Regions from separate parts of the Pseudomonas sp. zbq_18 genome, predicted to be linked through region 3. Evidence: riboswitches for the same ligand, from Rfam matches in the RefSeq annotation. Region 3 holds a riboswitch; each other region holds the start of a gene.

Evidence for each region. Region 3 has a riboswitch for cobalamin ahead of cobO (cob(I)yrinic acid a,c-diamide adenosyltransferase). Riboswitches for the same ligand answer to the same signal wherever they lie in the genome.
Region 1: linked by a shared signal. The riboswitch ahead of btuB (TonB-dependent vitamin B12 receptor) and the one ahead of cobO (cob(I)yrinic acid a,c-diamide adenosyltransferase) in region 3 are both predicted to bind cobalamin.
Region 2: linked by a shared signal. The riboswitch ahead of ACF8C6_RS09825 (TonB-dependent receptor domain-containing protein) and the one ahead of cobO (cob(I)yrinic acid a,c-diamide adenosyltransferase) in region 3 are both predicted to bind cobalamin.

Annotation. Positions count from the first base shown of each region.
Region 1 is NZ_JBICIT010000001.1:177,573-182,765, reverse strand. It holds gene ACF8C6_RS00910 (cobyrinate a,c-diamide synthase) at 1-96, opposite strand, end outside; gene ACF8C6_RS00905 (hypothetical protein) at 96-665, opposite strand; gene btuB (TonB-dependent vitamin B12 receptor) at 681-2,546, opposite strand; cobalamin riboswitch at 2,646-2,871, opposite strand; gene ACF8C6_RS00895 (hypothetical protein) at 2,919-3,230, opposite strand; gene ACF8C6_RS00890 (O-methyltransferase) at 3,233-3,895, opposite strand; gene ACF8C6_RS00885 (C40 family peptidase) at 3,892-4,407, opposite strand; gene ACF8C6_RS00880 (C40 family peptidase) at 4,479-5,078, opposite strand; gene ACF8C6_RS00875 (NAD-dependent deacylase) at 5,148-5,193, opposite strand, start outside.
Region 2 is NZ_JBICIT010000013.1:47,324-52,516, reverse strand. It holds gene ACF8C6_RS09835 (alpha/beta fold hydrolase) at 1-705, shown strand, start outside; gene dxs (1-deoxy-D-xylulose-5-phosphate synthase) at 789-2,696, shown strand; cobalamin riboswitch at 2,748-2,956, shown strand; gene ACF8C6_RS09825 (TonB-dependent receptor domain-containing protein) at 3,040-4,947, shown strand; gene ACF8C6_RS09820 (cobalamin-binding protein) at 5,017-5,193, opposite strand, start outside.
Region 3 is NZ_JBICIT010000013.1:259,539-264,731, reverse strand. It holds gene ACF8C6_RS10825 (cytochrome c3 family protein) at 1-1,736, shown strand, start outside; gene ACF8C6_RS10820 (hypothetical protein) at 2,044-2,175, shown strand; gene cobO (cob(I)yrinic acid a,c-diamide adenosyltransferase) at 2,233-2,838, opposite strand; cobalamin riboswitch at 2,990-3,225, opposite strand; gene ACF8C6_RS10810 (L-serine ammonia-lyase) at 3,374-4,750, shown strand; gene ACF8C6_RS10805 (cyanophycinase) at 4,930-5,193, opposite strand, start outside.

The DNA of each region.
Region 1 (5,193 bases), on a different contig from region 3:
CACATGCAGACGCGCCAGTGCGGCGGTGACGGTGGTCTTGCCCTGCCCGGATGCCGGGGCGGCAATCAGCAGGGCCGGGCACGCGCGCACCGCCATCAGCCGACGACTCGTGGCTTCACGCCGCCAGCCGCGCGCCAGCCGACATACAGCAGGCTCGCCATGCCGACATACAGCGCCATGTTGCCGAGAAAGCGCGGGTAGTAATGGCCAATGCGCGGCAGGAAGCCTGCCAGGCTCGGCTCCGGGTAACGCCCGGAGAGGAAGTAGAAGCCGCCGCTGGACAGCAGGTGGCAGATGAAGGCGGCCACCAGCACGGTCACCGCCAATACCACCAGACTGGCGGCCTGCTCGCGATGCCAGCCGGCATACAGCCGGCCGCCCAGCCATAACGCGGCGTAGGCCGGCACCAGCATCCAGTAGGCGGGCGAGGTGCACCAGTCACTGACGCTGCCGCTGGCGACCATGCCGAAGTCCAGCAGCGTCGCCAGGGCGAACAGCGCCGGGAACACCCAGCGCGGGCGCAGCAGGACGCCGGCAAGGAAGAACACCGCCCAGCTGGCGCTGGGCAGGTTCAGCGTGGCGAAGTGCTGACCGCGAGTGACGATCATCAGCAGGGCCAGCAGCAGGCCAATCAGCAGCTGGTTGCGAGTGGAAAGTACCGGCATGACGGATCTCCTAACTTAGAGCGCCTGGTAGCGCAGGGTGACATAGAAGGCACGACCGGGCTGTTCGTAGGTCTGCGCGGTTTCGTAGTCGCGGTCGAACAGGTTGCTGACCTTGGCCTGCAGGCGCCATTCGGCATCGATGTGGTATTCGCCACGCAGGTCCACCAAGGCATAGCCCGGCAGGCGCGATTCCTCGTCGTTGCTGGCGGAGTCGAAGCGCTGGCTGGCGGCGAACAGGGTCGCGCCGACGCCGAAGTCACCCAAACGGCGATCCGCATCCAGGTTGAAGGTGCGCTTGGCCCGCCGCGCCAACTGGTGGCCGTGGTTCTGCGCGCTGCGGTCCTGCGGGTCGAGCAGGGTCAGGGTTGCACTCAGGTCCCAGTCCGCCAGTTGCGTACGCGCCAGCGATTCTAGGCCACGAATGCGCGCGGACTCGACATTCTCTGGGCGCATCGGGCTGCTGCCAGCCCAGACGATCAGGTCGTCGATCTGGTTCTCGAAGGCGTTCAGGCTCCACTCGCCCCACCCTGCGGTACCTCGCAGGCCGATCTCATAGTTTTCCGACTCCTCCGGTTTGAGCTCCGGGTTGCCGGCGGTATAGCTGCTGGCCGGGTAATAGAGGTCGTTGAAGGTCGGTGCACGGAAGGCCGTGCCATAGGCGGCGCTGAGGGTCAGGCTGTCGCTGAGGTCGTAGCTCCAGCCGAGGTTGCCGGTATCGTGGTCGCCGTACTGCTGGTTGTCGTCGCGACGCAGGCCGAAAGTCAGGCCATGGCGACCAAAACGGCCCTGATACTGGGTGTAATAACCGCGATTGAAGCGCGAATCTTCGGCATAGACGTCCGAGGTGTCGATGCGGTCCTGCTGGTAGTCGAAGCCCAGGGTCAGCAGCTGATCGTCGCCCAGGCTGAAATCGTTCTGCCAGCCCAGCGAGTCGCGCTCGCTATCGAAGCGCGAGTAGAAACGGCCATCCTGGTAGTTGTCGCTGCGCTCTTCGCTATGCCCGGCCTGCAAGGTGACCTTCCAGGCGTCCAGGGGGTTGAAGCGGGCACGCCCGCCGAGCACCTGTTGCTCGCCATCTGAGTATGCGTCGCGACCGCTGGTGCCGCGCGAACTGCGACTGTCGAAGTCGCTGTGGGTATCGCCCTGCAACCAGTTGCCGTCCAGCTCCAGGCCGTTGTCAAAGCGCAAGCCGCCACGCAGTGAGGCAGAAAACTGGCGGTAGCCATCGTTGTCCGCCTCGTAGGCGTTAGGCGCTGCGGATCGATAGGCACGGGCGTTGATGCCTGCGGTATCGTCGCTACTGACCCCCAGGTCGAACCAGCCACGGCCATTCCCCCCGGCCACGCCGGCAGTACCGCTATAACTGGAGCGGCTGCCCGCACCCAGCGAAAGGTAGGGTTTGAAACCCTCGCCCTGACCACGCCGGGTGAAAAGCTGGATCACCCCACCCAGCGCCTCTGAACCATAGAGTGCCGAGCGCGGGCCGCGCACCACTTCGATACGCTCGATCAGTCCCAGGGGAATGTCCTGCAATGCAGCACTGCCGGAAGTAGCAGAGCCGATCCTGACGCCATCGACCAGCACCAGCAGTTGTTTGTCGCTGGCGCCACGCAGGTATAGCGAGGTGCTCTTGCCGCGCCCGCCATTGCTGGCGATCTGCACACCAGCCAGGCCACGCAGCACTTCGGGCACCGAGGTGGCCTGGCTGCGCTCGATGTCGTCACGAGTGATCACGCTGCTGGAAGCAATTGCCACCAGCGGGGTCGCGGTACGGGTAGCAGTGACCACCTGCCGATCGAGATTGAGAGGGTTCGCCTGCACGGCAAAGGGGGCAAGGCTGAACAGCGCGCACGCCGCCAGCCGCAAATCGGACTTGCTCAAGTTGTCGTTCTCCGTCGCGCCACCCGCGCGACACTGCGGGATAAGGCGTTGGGAGAACGAACGGAAACGCGGCAGCCGCGCCCGGCGCCGCCCTCCGCAATGCCGTGGATTGCGACAGGCCGGTCTCCGGGCTCGTGAGCCAAGCCATGCGGCTTGCGGGCCGCGCCTTCCCATGCCGGAGCACAGTGGCGGGATGCGACCTTTGACTCACCTACCGTTGCGGGGGCAGCGCCGGCATGGTGTTGCGATTACGCAGCACGCACCGGCTTCCCTGTTTCACCCCTCGACCGCATGCGGCGGGGGCACCTGAAGCAGGCGCGCAGCTTAGTGGCCGAGCCTGGCGCGGTCAATGCGCCAGCTCTAGAACGAGCCTCAGGGTCGCGGGGTAAAGCCGGCAGGTTTGCTGGCCAGCCAGTCGACGAAGGTGCGCAGGCGCTCATCGCCCAGTAGCGCCTCACGGCTGTTGTAGGTCAGCGCCAGCTCCTTCTCACTGAAAAGCTTGTGGATCTGGTTGTGGCAGGCGCGACAGACCCACAGGGTGGCGGTGATGCGCTCGCTCTTGGCATAGCGTTTCTGCACGTAGGGCTTGTCGTGCAACGCCTTGGGGATCAGGTGGTGACGGGTCAGCGGCAGCGCTCTTTGGCACAGCTCGCAGACATCCGGCTGGGGAGGAAGGCGGATCACCGTCAGCGCTTGCGGCAGAGGCTCAGACCATCGCCCAGCGGCAACAGGCTGAGATCGACGCGACTGTCGCGCTTGAGCGCCCGGTTGAGCGACTGGATGGCACGGGTGTCCTGGCTGTCCGGACTCTGCTCCAGCACCCGCCCGCTCCACAGGGTGTTGTCGAACAGAATCAGGCCGCCCTGACGCGCCAGCACCAGGGCGTGCTCCAGGTACACCGGGTAGTTGGCCTTGTCGGCGTCGATGAAGATCAGGTCGAAGCTCTCGCCCTGCCCACCGCGCTCCAGCGCGTTGAGGGTTTCCAGGGCCGGCGCCAGGCGCAGCTCGATGCGCTCGCTAACCCCGGCCTCGTACCAGTAGCGCTCGGCGATGCTGTTGTACTCGCCAGGCAGATCGCAGCAGATCAAGCGGCCATCGGCTGGCATGGCCTGGGCCATGCACAGCGCGCTGTAGCCGGTGAAGGTGCCGATTTCGAGAATCCTGCGCGCACCACTGATCTGTACCAGCAGGGCCATGAACTGCCCCTGCTCCGGAGCGATCTGCCAGTGCGCCGTGGACAGCTGGGCGGTTTCCTCGCGCAGGCGCTTGAGCAGCGCCGACTCGCGCAGCGAGACGTCCAGCAGGTACTGGTACAGCGCGTCGTCGAGAGTGAGCGTGCGATTGGTCATGGCTGCTGGGCCAGATGGCTCGGCGCCAGGACCCGCTTGGCCCCCAGGTAGCTCTTCTGCCAGTAGGTCTGGCTCAGATAATCCAGACGTACCGTACCGCCACTGGAGGGGGCATGCACGAAGCGCCCTTCGCCGACATAAATGCCGGCATGACTGACCTGGCCGCCACCACTGGTGGCGAAGAACACCAGGTCGCCACTCTGCAGCTGATCGCGCCCCACGTTGGGCGCACGCAGCTTGATCATCTCGCGGGTCGAGCGCGGCAGGCTGATGCCCGCCGAATTACGATAGACGTAGCCGATCAGACCGCTGCAGTCGAAACCGCTGTCCGGCGTGTTGCCGCCATAGCGATAGGGCGTTCCCACCAGCCCGATGGCACTGATCAGCACATCGTTGGCGCTGGCGTCGACGACGGGTGGGGGGCTGTAATCTGGGGCGGAGGGGGGGCTGCTGGCGCAGGCGCTCAACAGCGCGACGAAGGCAAGCAGGGTGAGGCGAGCCGTAGAGTGCATGGGCGGGCGTCCTGGCCGGGATGCGCCCTACTCTGCCGGCTCACTGCCGCGGGCGCAAGCCCGCGAGAAGCTCAGCGGGACTGAGTGGTGGCTACGCTCTGCTCAGGCGCCAGGGCCAGTACGCGCTTGGCTTCCATGTAGCTGCGCTTCCAGTAGCTGTCTTCCAGGCTGTCCACCCGTACACCGCCGCTGCGGCTGCTGCTGGAGTGAATGAACTGATCATCGCCCAGGTAAATACCGGCATGGCTGACGCGGCCACGGCCACGGTTGTTGAAGAAGATCACATCGCCCGGCTCAAGCTCGTCGCGCGCCACCAGCGGCGCATCGAGGTTGATCATCTCGCGGGTCGAGCGCGGCAGCTGCATGCCCGCCTCTTCCTTGAACAGGTAACCGATGAAGCCGCTGCAGTCGAAGCCGGTCTTGATCGAGGTGCCGCCGAAACGGTAGCGGGTGCCGACCAGGGACAGGCCTTCGCTGAGGATGCTGTCCGCCAGCTGCGGCAGCTCGTAGGGCTGGTCGTCGGTCACATCGCTGAAGTCTTCTTCAGGCAGGTACTCGACCGGGGATTGCGGCTCCACCACGCTGACTTGTGGCTGCGGAGCCTGGCTGGCGCAGGCCGCCAGCAGGACTGTAAGTGCAATGGGCACGAGGGGTGCGAAGCGCTTGAGCATGGGCACGACCGTGTCTAATGGTTATCTGATGGCGGGGGAATATGCCGTCTGCTTCGATGAATTGCAAATTCAATGCCCAGAAATGTGACCCAATAGTTCCGGCAAAACGTCTGAG
Region 2 (5,193 bases), 210 kb from region 3:
GATATCCAGGCCGCCATGGATCACTTCGGCCACCCGCGCGTGTGCATGGTCGGTCACGACTGGGGCGCGCCGGTGGCCTGGCACCTGGCCCTGCTGGAGCCCGCGCGGGTGCAGGCGCTGGTAGCCATGTCGGTGCCCTTCGGCGGACGCCCCAAGCGCCCGGCCATCGAGATCATGCGCGAGGCCTATGCCGGGCGTTTCAACTACATCCTCTACTTCCAGCAGCCGGGCGTCGCCGAGGCCGAACTGGACGCCGATATCGAGCGCAGCCTGCGCCTGCTGCTGGCCGACCTGGGCGACGCCCTGCTGCAGGACAAACCGGCCGGTGCACGCCTGTTCGACGGCCTCGACGAACATCCCGCCCTGCCGACCTGGTGCAGCGAAGCGCAGTTCGCCCACTACCGCCAGGCCCTGGCCCGCGGCTTTCGCGGCCCGCTGAACTGGTACCGCAACTTCGAGCGCAGCTGGCAGGAAACCGAACCACTGGCCGGGTGCCAGGTCGAGCAACCGACCCTGTTCCTGGTCGGCGAACAGGACCCGGTCGCCCGCCTGGAGGCCCATACCCTCAAGCGCATGGCCGAACGCGTGCCACGCCTGGAGCAACACCTGCTGAGCGAGTGTGGACACTGGCTGCAGGGCCAGCAGCCAGGGCAGGTCAACGCCCTGCTGCTGGACTTCCTCGGCCGCCATTACCGCGACCAATAGCCGCGTCATCGGCGCGAATTGGGCGAGGCACGACGCATCAGGTAAACTGCTGCATCTTTTGCATACCTATAACGATTCGCCTGATGCCGACCACCTTCCACGAGATCCCTCGCGAGCGTCCCGTCACGCCGCTGCTCGACCGCGCCGACACCCCGGATGGCTTGCGCCGCCTGGCCGAGAGCGAGCTGGAAAGCCTCGCCGACGAGCTGCGCCAGTACCTGCTGTACAGCGTCGGCCAGACCGGCGGGCACTTTGGCGCCGGCCTCGGCGTGGTCGAGCTGACCATCGCCCTGCACTACATCTTCGACACCCCGGATGACCGCCTGGTGTGGGACGTCGGCCACCAGGCCTACCCGCACAAGATCCTCACCGGGCGCCGCGAGCGCATGGGCAGCCTGCGCCAGAAGGACGGCCTAGCCGCCTTCCCGCGCCGCAGCGAGAGCGAGTACGACACCTTCGGCGTCGGCCACTCCAGCACCAGCATCAGCGCCGCACTGGGCATGGCCATCGCCGCCAAGCTGCAGGGCAGCAAGCGCAAGTCGGTCGCCGTGATCGGTGACGGCGCGCTGACCGCCGGCATGGCCTTCGAGGCGCTCAACCATGCTTCGGACGTCAAGGCCGACATGCTGGTGGTGCTCAACGACAACGACATGTCGATCTCCAAGAACGTCGGCGGCCTGTCCAACTACCTGGCCAAAATCATCTCCAGCCGCACCTATTCAAGCATGCGCGAGGGCAGCAAGAAGATCCTCTCGCGCCTGCCCGGCGCCTGGGAAATCGCGCGTAAGGTCGAGGAACACGCCAAGGGCATGCTGGTCCCCGGCACCCTGTTCGAGGAGCTGGGCTGGAACTATGTCGGCCCCATCGACGGCCACGACCTGCCGACCCTGCTCGCCACCCTGCGCAACATGCGCGACCTCGAAGGCCCGCAGTTCCTCCATGTGGTGACCAAGAAGGGCAAGGGCTTCGCCCCCGCCGAGGCCGACCCGATCGGCTACCACGCGATCACCAAGCTCGACCCGATCAACAAGCCGCAGGGCGAGCCGAAGAAAGCCGCCGGGCCGAAGTACTCCGCAGTGTTCGGCCAGTGGCTGTGCGACATGGCCGCCGCCGACCCACGCCTGCTCGGCATCACCCCGGCGATGAAGGAAGGCTCCGACCTGGTGGCCTTCAGCGAACGCTTCCCGGAGCGCTATTTCGACGTCGCCATCGCCGAGCAACATGCGGTGACCCTGGCCGCCGGCATGGCCTGCGAGGGCGCCAAGCCGGTGGTGGCGATCTACTCGACCTTTCTGCAGCGCGCCTACGACCAGCTGATCCACGACGTGGCGGTGCAGAACCTCGACGTACTGTTCGCCATCGACCGCGCCGGCCTGGTCGGCGAAGACGGACCGACCCACGCCGGCAGCTTCGACCTGTCCTACCTGCGCTGCATCCCCGGCATGCTGGTGATGACCCCCAGCGACGAGAACGAGCTGCGCCTGCTGCTCACCACCGGCCACCAGTTCAACGGCCCGGCGGCGGTGCGCTATCCGCGCGGCAGCGGCCCGAATGCCGCCATCGACCCGGCCCTCAACGCCGTGGAGATCGGCAAGGCCGTGGTGCGCCGCCAGGGCCGCGGCACCGCGCTGCTGGTCTTCGGCGTGCAACTGGCCGAAGCCCTGCGCGTGGGCGAAACCCTGGATGCCAGCGTGGTCGACATGCGTTTCGTCAAACCCCTGGACGAAGCCCTGTTGCGCGAACTGGCCGCCAGCCACGATCTGCTGGTGACCCTTGAGGAAAACAGCGTGATGGGCGGCGCCGGCAGCGCGGTGAGCGAATTCCTCGCCGCCGAGAATATCGTCATGCCACTGCTGCACCTGGGCCTGCCCGACTACTACGTCGAGCACGCCAAGCCGGCGCAGATGCTGGCTGAATGCGGCCTGGACGAAGCCGGCATCGAGGCGGCCGTCCGTCGCCGATTGCAGCAGCTTGAACAGAGTTCATGTTGAACCGCCGTAAAGTTGCTTGAGCTTGACCACGCCGTGCACTAAGGTGCGCGGCGTTTTTTCTTTCTGACAGGTGCGCTGGCCAAGGCCAGCGATAATCGGGAAGCCGGTGCGCCAACAGGCAATCCCGGCACTGCCCCCGCAACGGTAATCGACCGCGAGCCCAGGCTCGCAGGCCTGCTCAACAGCCACTGGAGTCATCCGGGAAGGCGAGCCGGCCGGCGTCGAGAGTCCGGAGACCGGCCTGACGGATTTCGACTGGTGTTGCGGAGGGCCGCACCGTCAGGCGCCCGCGCGCGCCTGTCTCCCGCCCTCCTCGAAGTGTGCATTCTTTGAGGAAACTTACATGAAGCTGTCCCGTCTAGCCCTCGCCGTGGCGCTGGCCCCCGGCCTGACCGTCGCCGATGACCTGTCCCGTGATCAGGCGCTGAAACTCTCCGATACCGTCATCACCGCCAACCGCGACGTGCAGCAACGCGGCGAGAGCAGCGCGGCGATCAGCGTGTTCACCCGCCAGGATATCGAGCGCCTCAACCCGAGCAGCGTCGGCGAGCTGCTCAGCCGCGTACCCGGTGTACAGGTCATCCGCAACGGCGGCCGTGGCGCCAACACCAGCCTGTTCATCCGCGGCACCAGCAATGCCCAGAGCCTGGTGCTGATCGACGGCGTGCGCATCGGCTCGGCCTCCTCCGGCGGCGCGGCGCTGCAGTTTCTCAGCGTCGAGCAGATCGAGCGCGTCGAAGTGCTGCGCGGCTCGCGCTCGGCCATGTACGGCGCCGACGCGCTGGGCGGTGTCGTACAGATATTCACCCGCCGCGGCGAGGGCGAAGGTCTGCATCCCTACCTGCGCCTGGCCGGCGGCAGCGAAGGCACCTGGGAGCGCAGCCTGGGTCTGTCCGGTGGCGACGGTCGCACCCGCTACAACCTGACCGGCAGCCTGGAAGAAACCGACGGTATCGACCGCAGCGATGTGTCCTACGCCTCCGACGCCGACCACGATGCCTTCCGCAATCGCAGCTTCAGCCTCAACCTGGCCCACAGCCTGAGCGATGACCTGGAAATCGGCCTGAGCGCCGTCGACCAGCGCGGCAAGAGCGAATACGACAACCCCTACGGCCGCTTCGACAACAGCACCTACCTCAGCTACCCGGCCGAGAACTGGAGCGAATTCAGCCAGAGCAGCGTCTCCGCCTACGTCGACGCCAACCTCGCGGACAGCTGGAGCAGCCGCCTGGAGCTGGGTCACAGCGAAGACAAGCAGGAAGACTTCGACAAGCTCTACCCGGGCAGCGACGTATTCAACACCTACCGCGACTCGGCCGCCTGGCTGAACACCCTGCAGCTCGGCAACGGCCAGCAACTGCGCGTCGGCCTGGACTACCAGGAAGACAATCTGCACAGCAGCACCGCCTACAGCGAAGAGAGCCGCTGGAACCAGGCCGCCTTCATCCAGCACAGCTACCAGGGTGAGCACTTCTCCACCGAACTGGGCCTGCGCCACGACAAGAACGAGCAGTACGGCAGCGAGAACACCTGGAACGCCGCGCTGACCCTGCCGATCAACCCGACCAACGAGCTGGTGCTGTCCTACGCCGAAGGCTTCCGCGTGCCGACCTTCAACGACCTCTACGGCCCGGATGACTGGGGCAGCAACCCCAACCTCGACCCCGAGCGTTCGAAGAGCTACGAGCTGCAGTGGCGCAGTCAGCTGGCCGAAAGCACGCGCCTGGAGGCCTCGCTGTACCGCACCGACGTCGAGGATCTGATCACCTATGTGTGGGACAGCTCGACCTTCATCGGTCGCAACTACAACGTCGACCAGGCGCGTATCAACGGCTTCGAGGCCAGCCTGCAGCAGCAACTCGGTGCCTGGAGCGGCAACCTGTCGCTGAGCATTATCGACCCGCGCGACCGCGACAGCGGCCACACCCTGGCCCGCCGCGCCAAGCGCCACCTGAGCCTGGATCTCGATCGCCGCCTCGGCGACTTCAATGTCGGCGCCACCTGGCAGGCCTACAGCCAGCGCTACGACGACGTCGCCAACAGCCGCGAGATCGCCGGCTACGGCGTACTCGACCTGCGCGGCAGCTGGCAGGCCAGCACCGAGCTGGCCTTCGACCTCAAGCTGGCCAACCTGCTGGACAAGGACTACGGCACCGCGCTGTACCAGTACGCCGGCGACTACCGCTACTACGGCTATCAGGAAACCCCGCGCAGCCTGCTGCTCGGCCTGACCTGGACCCCCGCGCTGTAAAACGACAAAGGCCCCTTCCGGGGCCTTTTTTCAACCTGATGCGGAGCAAACCGTGCACATCGCGCCCGGCTAGCGCGCCTGGGCCAACTGCTCGCACAAGCGGGCAGTCGCCGCCAACATCTGAAAACTGGGTCGCTCCAGGCCCTTGTCCGGCACCGTCCAGACTTGCCTTAGCCGCACCGCCGGCAGTTGCGGCCAGGCCTGCCAGTGCTGCAGCTCGGCACCGCTGCCGCCGAGGATCACCTC
Region 3 (5,193 bases):
AGCACTACAACGACCAAAACGATACCTTCGCCACCACCTGGCATGAGCAGAACGTTGGCTGCCAGGCCTGCCACGGCCCGAGCCAGGCCCACGTCGACTGGGCGCAGAAGAAAAACGACGAGCCCTACGCCTCGGCCAAGGACATCGGCCTGGCCGTGGACTTCAAGGCCCTCGGCGGCCAGGGCCTGATCGAGCAGTGCGCCTTCTGCCACAGTCGCCGGCAAACCACGGGAGTTGGTCAACAACAGGGGCATCCGCTGCTCGACAGCGTGCTGCCGTCCACCCTGCGCCCCGACCTGTATCACCCGGACGGGCAGATCGACGGCGAGGTATACGTCTACGGCTCCTTCACCCAGAGCAAGATGTACCAGGCCGGCGTGACCTGCACCGACTGCCACGACCCGCACAGCACCAAAATCAAGATCGAAGGCAACGGCCTGTGCCTGCAGTGTCACCAGGAGCAACCGCCCAAGGAACGCTTCCCCAGCCTGCAAGCGAAGAACTACGACAGTCCTGAACACCACCACCACGAACCCGGCACACCCGGCGCCCAGTGCGTGAGCTGCCACATGCCGGAGAAGACCTACATGGTGGTCGACCCGCGCCGCGATCACAGCATGCGCATCCCGCGCCCCGATCTGGCGGTGAAAGATGGCAGCCCGGACGCCTGCACCAGCTGCCACACCGACCAGCAGCCGGCGTGGGCGGCCAAAGCCATCGAGGGCTGGTTCGGCACACCCGCGCGCCCACCGCACTACGGCGAATCCTTCCATGCCGTGCGCCAGGGCAGCGCCGATTCGCTGCAACTGCTGGGCGACCTGATCAAGGATCTCGGCAAGCCGGCCATCGTCCGCGCCACGGCTGCCGAACAACTGACCAGCCTCGGCGAGCCGGCCCTGCCCAGCCTGCGCCAGGCCCTGCAGGATGAAAGCCCGCTGGTGCGCGCCTATGCCGCCAGCGGCTTCGTCGATCTGCCGCCAGTGGCACGGGTCAAGGAGCTGCTGCCGCTGCTCGACGACGCCAACCGTGCCGTGCGCGACGAAGCCTTGCGCGCCCTGGCCGGCATCCCGCGCATCGCCCTGCCGGAGGAGCGCCGCGCCGGGTTCGACGCACAGATGGCCGACTATGAAAAGCGTCTGCGCGGCAATGCCGACCTGCCCGGCAATCGCCTCAACCTGGCCGTACTGCTGGAGCGCCAGGGCAAGCAGCTGGAGGCGATGGCGCAGTATCGCCAGGCCCTCAAGCTCGACCCCTACTTCATCCCGGCGCGGATGAACCTGGTGACCCTGGCCAACAACATCCTGCGCCCGAAAGACGCCGAGCAGGCCCTGCGCGAGGGCGTGGCACTGGACAACATGCCGGAAGCCGACCGCGGCAACCTGGCCTACATGCTGGCCCTGCTGCTGGTCGAGCACGGCCAGGCCGAAGAAGGGGCGAAGTGGCTGGGCGAGGCCGCCGAAGCGCTGCCGCACAACCCGCGCATCCGCTACAACCAGGGCCTGCTGCTGTTCCAGCTGCGCCAGCCGGAACAGGCCCGCGCCGCCCTGGAGGCAGGGCTGGAGCAGGCGCCTGACGATGCCGACCTGCTCTACGCGATGATCTATCTGCACGGCAGCCAGGGCCAGCGCAATCAGGCGCTGCCCTATGTGGTGCGCATGCAGCAGGTGGCCCCCGACGATCCCCGCCTGCCACAGGCCAAGCAACAGCTGGGGCTGGGCACCATCAAAATCCCATAGGGTCTGTTGACGTTTCGCCGCGACCGCGACGGGGCCCGTTGTAGTGGGACTTGCCAAGGGAGTGACCATTGCCTGCGTCCCACGCCTAGCGGATCGCCGCCCGGCCATGGCGAGATTTTTCGCTGCAGCGCGGCTTGCGCCGAAACGTCAACAGACCCTAATGCCGGACCAACGGCCGCAGCTTGGCGTGAATTGGCAAACCAATGGCGCGTTAGGGTAAACGCACGGCACGCGCTTGACGCCATTCTGGACAGACCAAGAACAACAACAGTCTGTCCCTCGCCCCCGGTGAGGAAGGAGCCAAGCGATGCTTCGCTATCTCACCCTGCCTGCCGTGTTTCTCGGCATGTGCCTGCTCGGCGGCCTGATCGTCAGCCAGGAGCACGCCCCACACAGCCCACCGCACATGGCGGTCACCCTCAACGACATTTTCCGCTGAGCACCTGGCCCAACTGCGCCACGGCCAGGTGCAGAATCAGCGGCGTCGCCAGCCCCATCAGTAATCGATACCCGCCTGGGCTTTTATCCCGGCCTTGAAGGCATGTTTGATGTCGCGGATTTCGCTCACCGTATCGGCCAGTTCGACCAGCTCGGGTTTGGCCGCGCGGCCGGTAACGATCACCGTCTGCATGGGCGGGCGATTGCGCAGCGCCTCCAGCACGGCCTGCAGGTCGAGGTAGTTGTACTTGAGCATGTAGGTCAGCTCGTCCAGCACCACCAGGTTCAGCGCCGGGTCGGCGAGCATGCGCACGGCGTGGGCCCAGGCCTCGTCGGCGGCAGCCTTGTCCTTGTCCCAGTCCTGGGTGTTCCAGGTGAAGCCGGTGGCCATGGCGTGGTACTGCACCTGCGGTGCGTGCTGGTGCAGGAATATGATCTCGCCGGAGGCCTGGGTGCCCTTGATGAACTGCACCACACCGGCACGGTGGCCGTAGCCGAGGGCACGGTACAGGGTGCCGAAGGCCGAGGTGCTCTTGCCCTTGCCGTTGCCGGTAATCAGCAGGACGATGCCACGCTCCTGCTGGGCGCGTTCAATGCCGGCGTCCACCACGGCTTTCTTGCGCTGCATGCGCTCGTTGTGACTGCGCTTCTTGTCTTCGTCGATCACGGCACGACTCTCCTGCCCGGGTAGCTGGATGGCGCGCACGGCAGGGGAGTGGCAGGCGCAGCACTTGGCCGGCCCGAATGGCGACGACTGTTCAACGACTGTCTAATGGACAGGCAACCGCATCGGCATGACCCACACCCCGGGGTACGCACCTACATCTCGCTCAGGCCGGTCTTCTGGCTCGCCGTCATCCACCCGGGGCCTATTCATAGGCTCCTTATCGCGCCTTCCCGGTTTCCCAGTGGCATGTGGCGATGGCGTCAGGCTTTACAGCAGCGGGGGCTGCGCCGGAATGTGCAGGGCCTTGGGCCAGGCGGTCACCGGACTTCCCGTTTCACCCCTCGCGCGGAACGCGCCCGGGGCACCTGTTCGATGCCGCGCAGGGTAGCGGTTAAGGGCGGCGGCGGCAATTCGCCCGGCCAGCCGGCGGCCTGCATCACGGCGAACTGTGGTAATTGCGGGTCGCTTGGCTGACCGTCAAACAGCACGCCTCGGGTGTAAGCTCTTGACCATTCAGTCACAGGAGTTCGGCATGGCCCTCAGCGTTTTCGACCTGTTCAAGATCGGCATCGGTCCGTCCAGCTCGCATACGGTCGGACCGATGCGCGCCGCCGCGCGTTTCGTCGAGGGCCTGCGCCGCGAAGGACTGCTCGACACCACCGCCAGCCTCAAGGTCGAGCTGTATGGTTCGCTGGGCGCCACCGGCAAGGGCCACGGCAGCGACAAGGCGGTGCTGCTGGGCCTGGAAGGCGAGCAACCGGATACGATCGACACCTCGACCATCGACGCCCGCCTGGCCGCCATGCGCGCCGCCGGCGAACTGAAACTGGGCGGCGACAAGCCGATCCGCTTCGTCGAAAAAGAACACCTGGCAATGATCCGCAAGCCGCTGGACTACCACCCCAACGGCATGGTCTTTCGCGCCTTCGATGCCGCCGGCCTGCAGATCCGCTCGCGCGAGTACTACTCGGTGGGCGGCGGCTTCGTGGTCGACGAGGAGGCGGCCGGGGCCGACCGCATCGTCGAGGACCAAACGCCGCTGACCTACCCGTTCAAAACCGCCAAGCAGCTGCTCAGCCAATGCGCCGAACACGGGCTGTCGATCAGCCAATTGATGCTGGCCAACGAAGCCGCCTGGCGCCCGGAAGCCGAAACCCGCGCCGGCCTGCTGAACATCTGGCAGGTGATGCAGGACTGCGTCAGCGCCGGCTGCCGCAACGAAGGCATCATGCCCGGCGGACTGAAGGTCAAGCGCCGCGCCGCCGCCCTGCGCCAACAGCTGAGCCAGAACCCCGAGGCCAGCCTGCGCGACCCGCTGACGGTGATGGACTGGGTCAACCTCTATGCCCTGGCGGTCAACGAGGAAAACGCCAGCGGCGGCCGCGTGGTCACCGCACCGACCAACGGCGCGGCCGGCATCGTGCCGGCGGTGCTGCACTACTACCGGCGCTTCGTCCCCGGCGCCACGGATGAGGGCGTGGTCAACTTCCTGCTCACCGCCGCCGCCATCGGCATCCTTTATAAGGAGAACGCCTCGATCTCCGGCGCCGAAGTCGGCTGCCAGGGCGAGGTTGGCGTGGCCTGTTCCATGGCGGCCGGCGCCTTGTGTGAAGTGCTCGGCGGCAGCATCCAGCAGGTGGAGAACGCCGCCGAGATCGGTATGGAGCACAACCTCGGCCTGACCTGCGACCCGGTCGGCGGCCTGGTGCAGGTGCCGTGCATCGAGCGCAACGCGATGGGTTCGGTGAAGGCGATCAACGCCGCGCGCATGGCCCTGCGTGGCGACGGCCAGCACTTCATTTCGCTGGACCGGGTGATCCGCACCATGCGCGAGACCGGTGCAGACATGAAGAGCAAGTACAAGGAAACCGCCAGGGGTGGTCTGGCGGTGAACATCATCGAGTGCTGATGCCTGCTCGATAAACTGCTCATGGCTTGCAGGCAAGGTTGGGCAGCGCTCCGTTGGGCGGCATCCCGCTGGTTAGCGAGGCGCAGCTCCAATCGCGGCTAAAGCCGCTCCCACAGGGGCATTTGTGGGAGCGGCTTCAGCCGCGATTGGCACCACTCAGAAGCGCATCAGCCCCCGACTCAGTTCGGGCCGAAATCCACCAGCAGGCGCAGGTAGGAAATCAGGCTCTTGCCGCCGACGGTGCCCTGGTAGCCATGGCTGTCGAACTGGGTGCTCTTGACCATGTCGACGCGGTAGCGCGGGTTGCGCTCGTAGGTGCGACCGAGGGTGCTGGTGGAGCGGCTGTCGAACAGGTCGGTACTCACGGTCACGAACTCGCGCGGTTTGCGCCGGCCATTGGCACCGCTGTTGTTGGGGCTGCTGAAGATGTCGCCGGTGGCGGT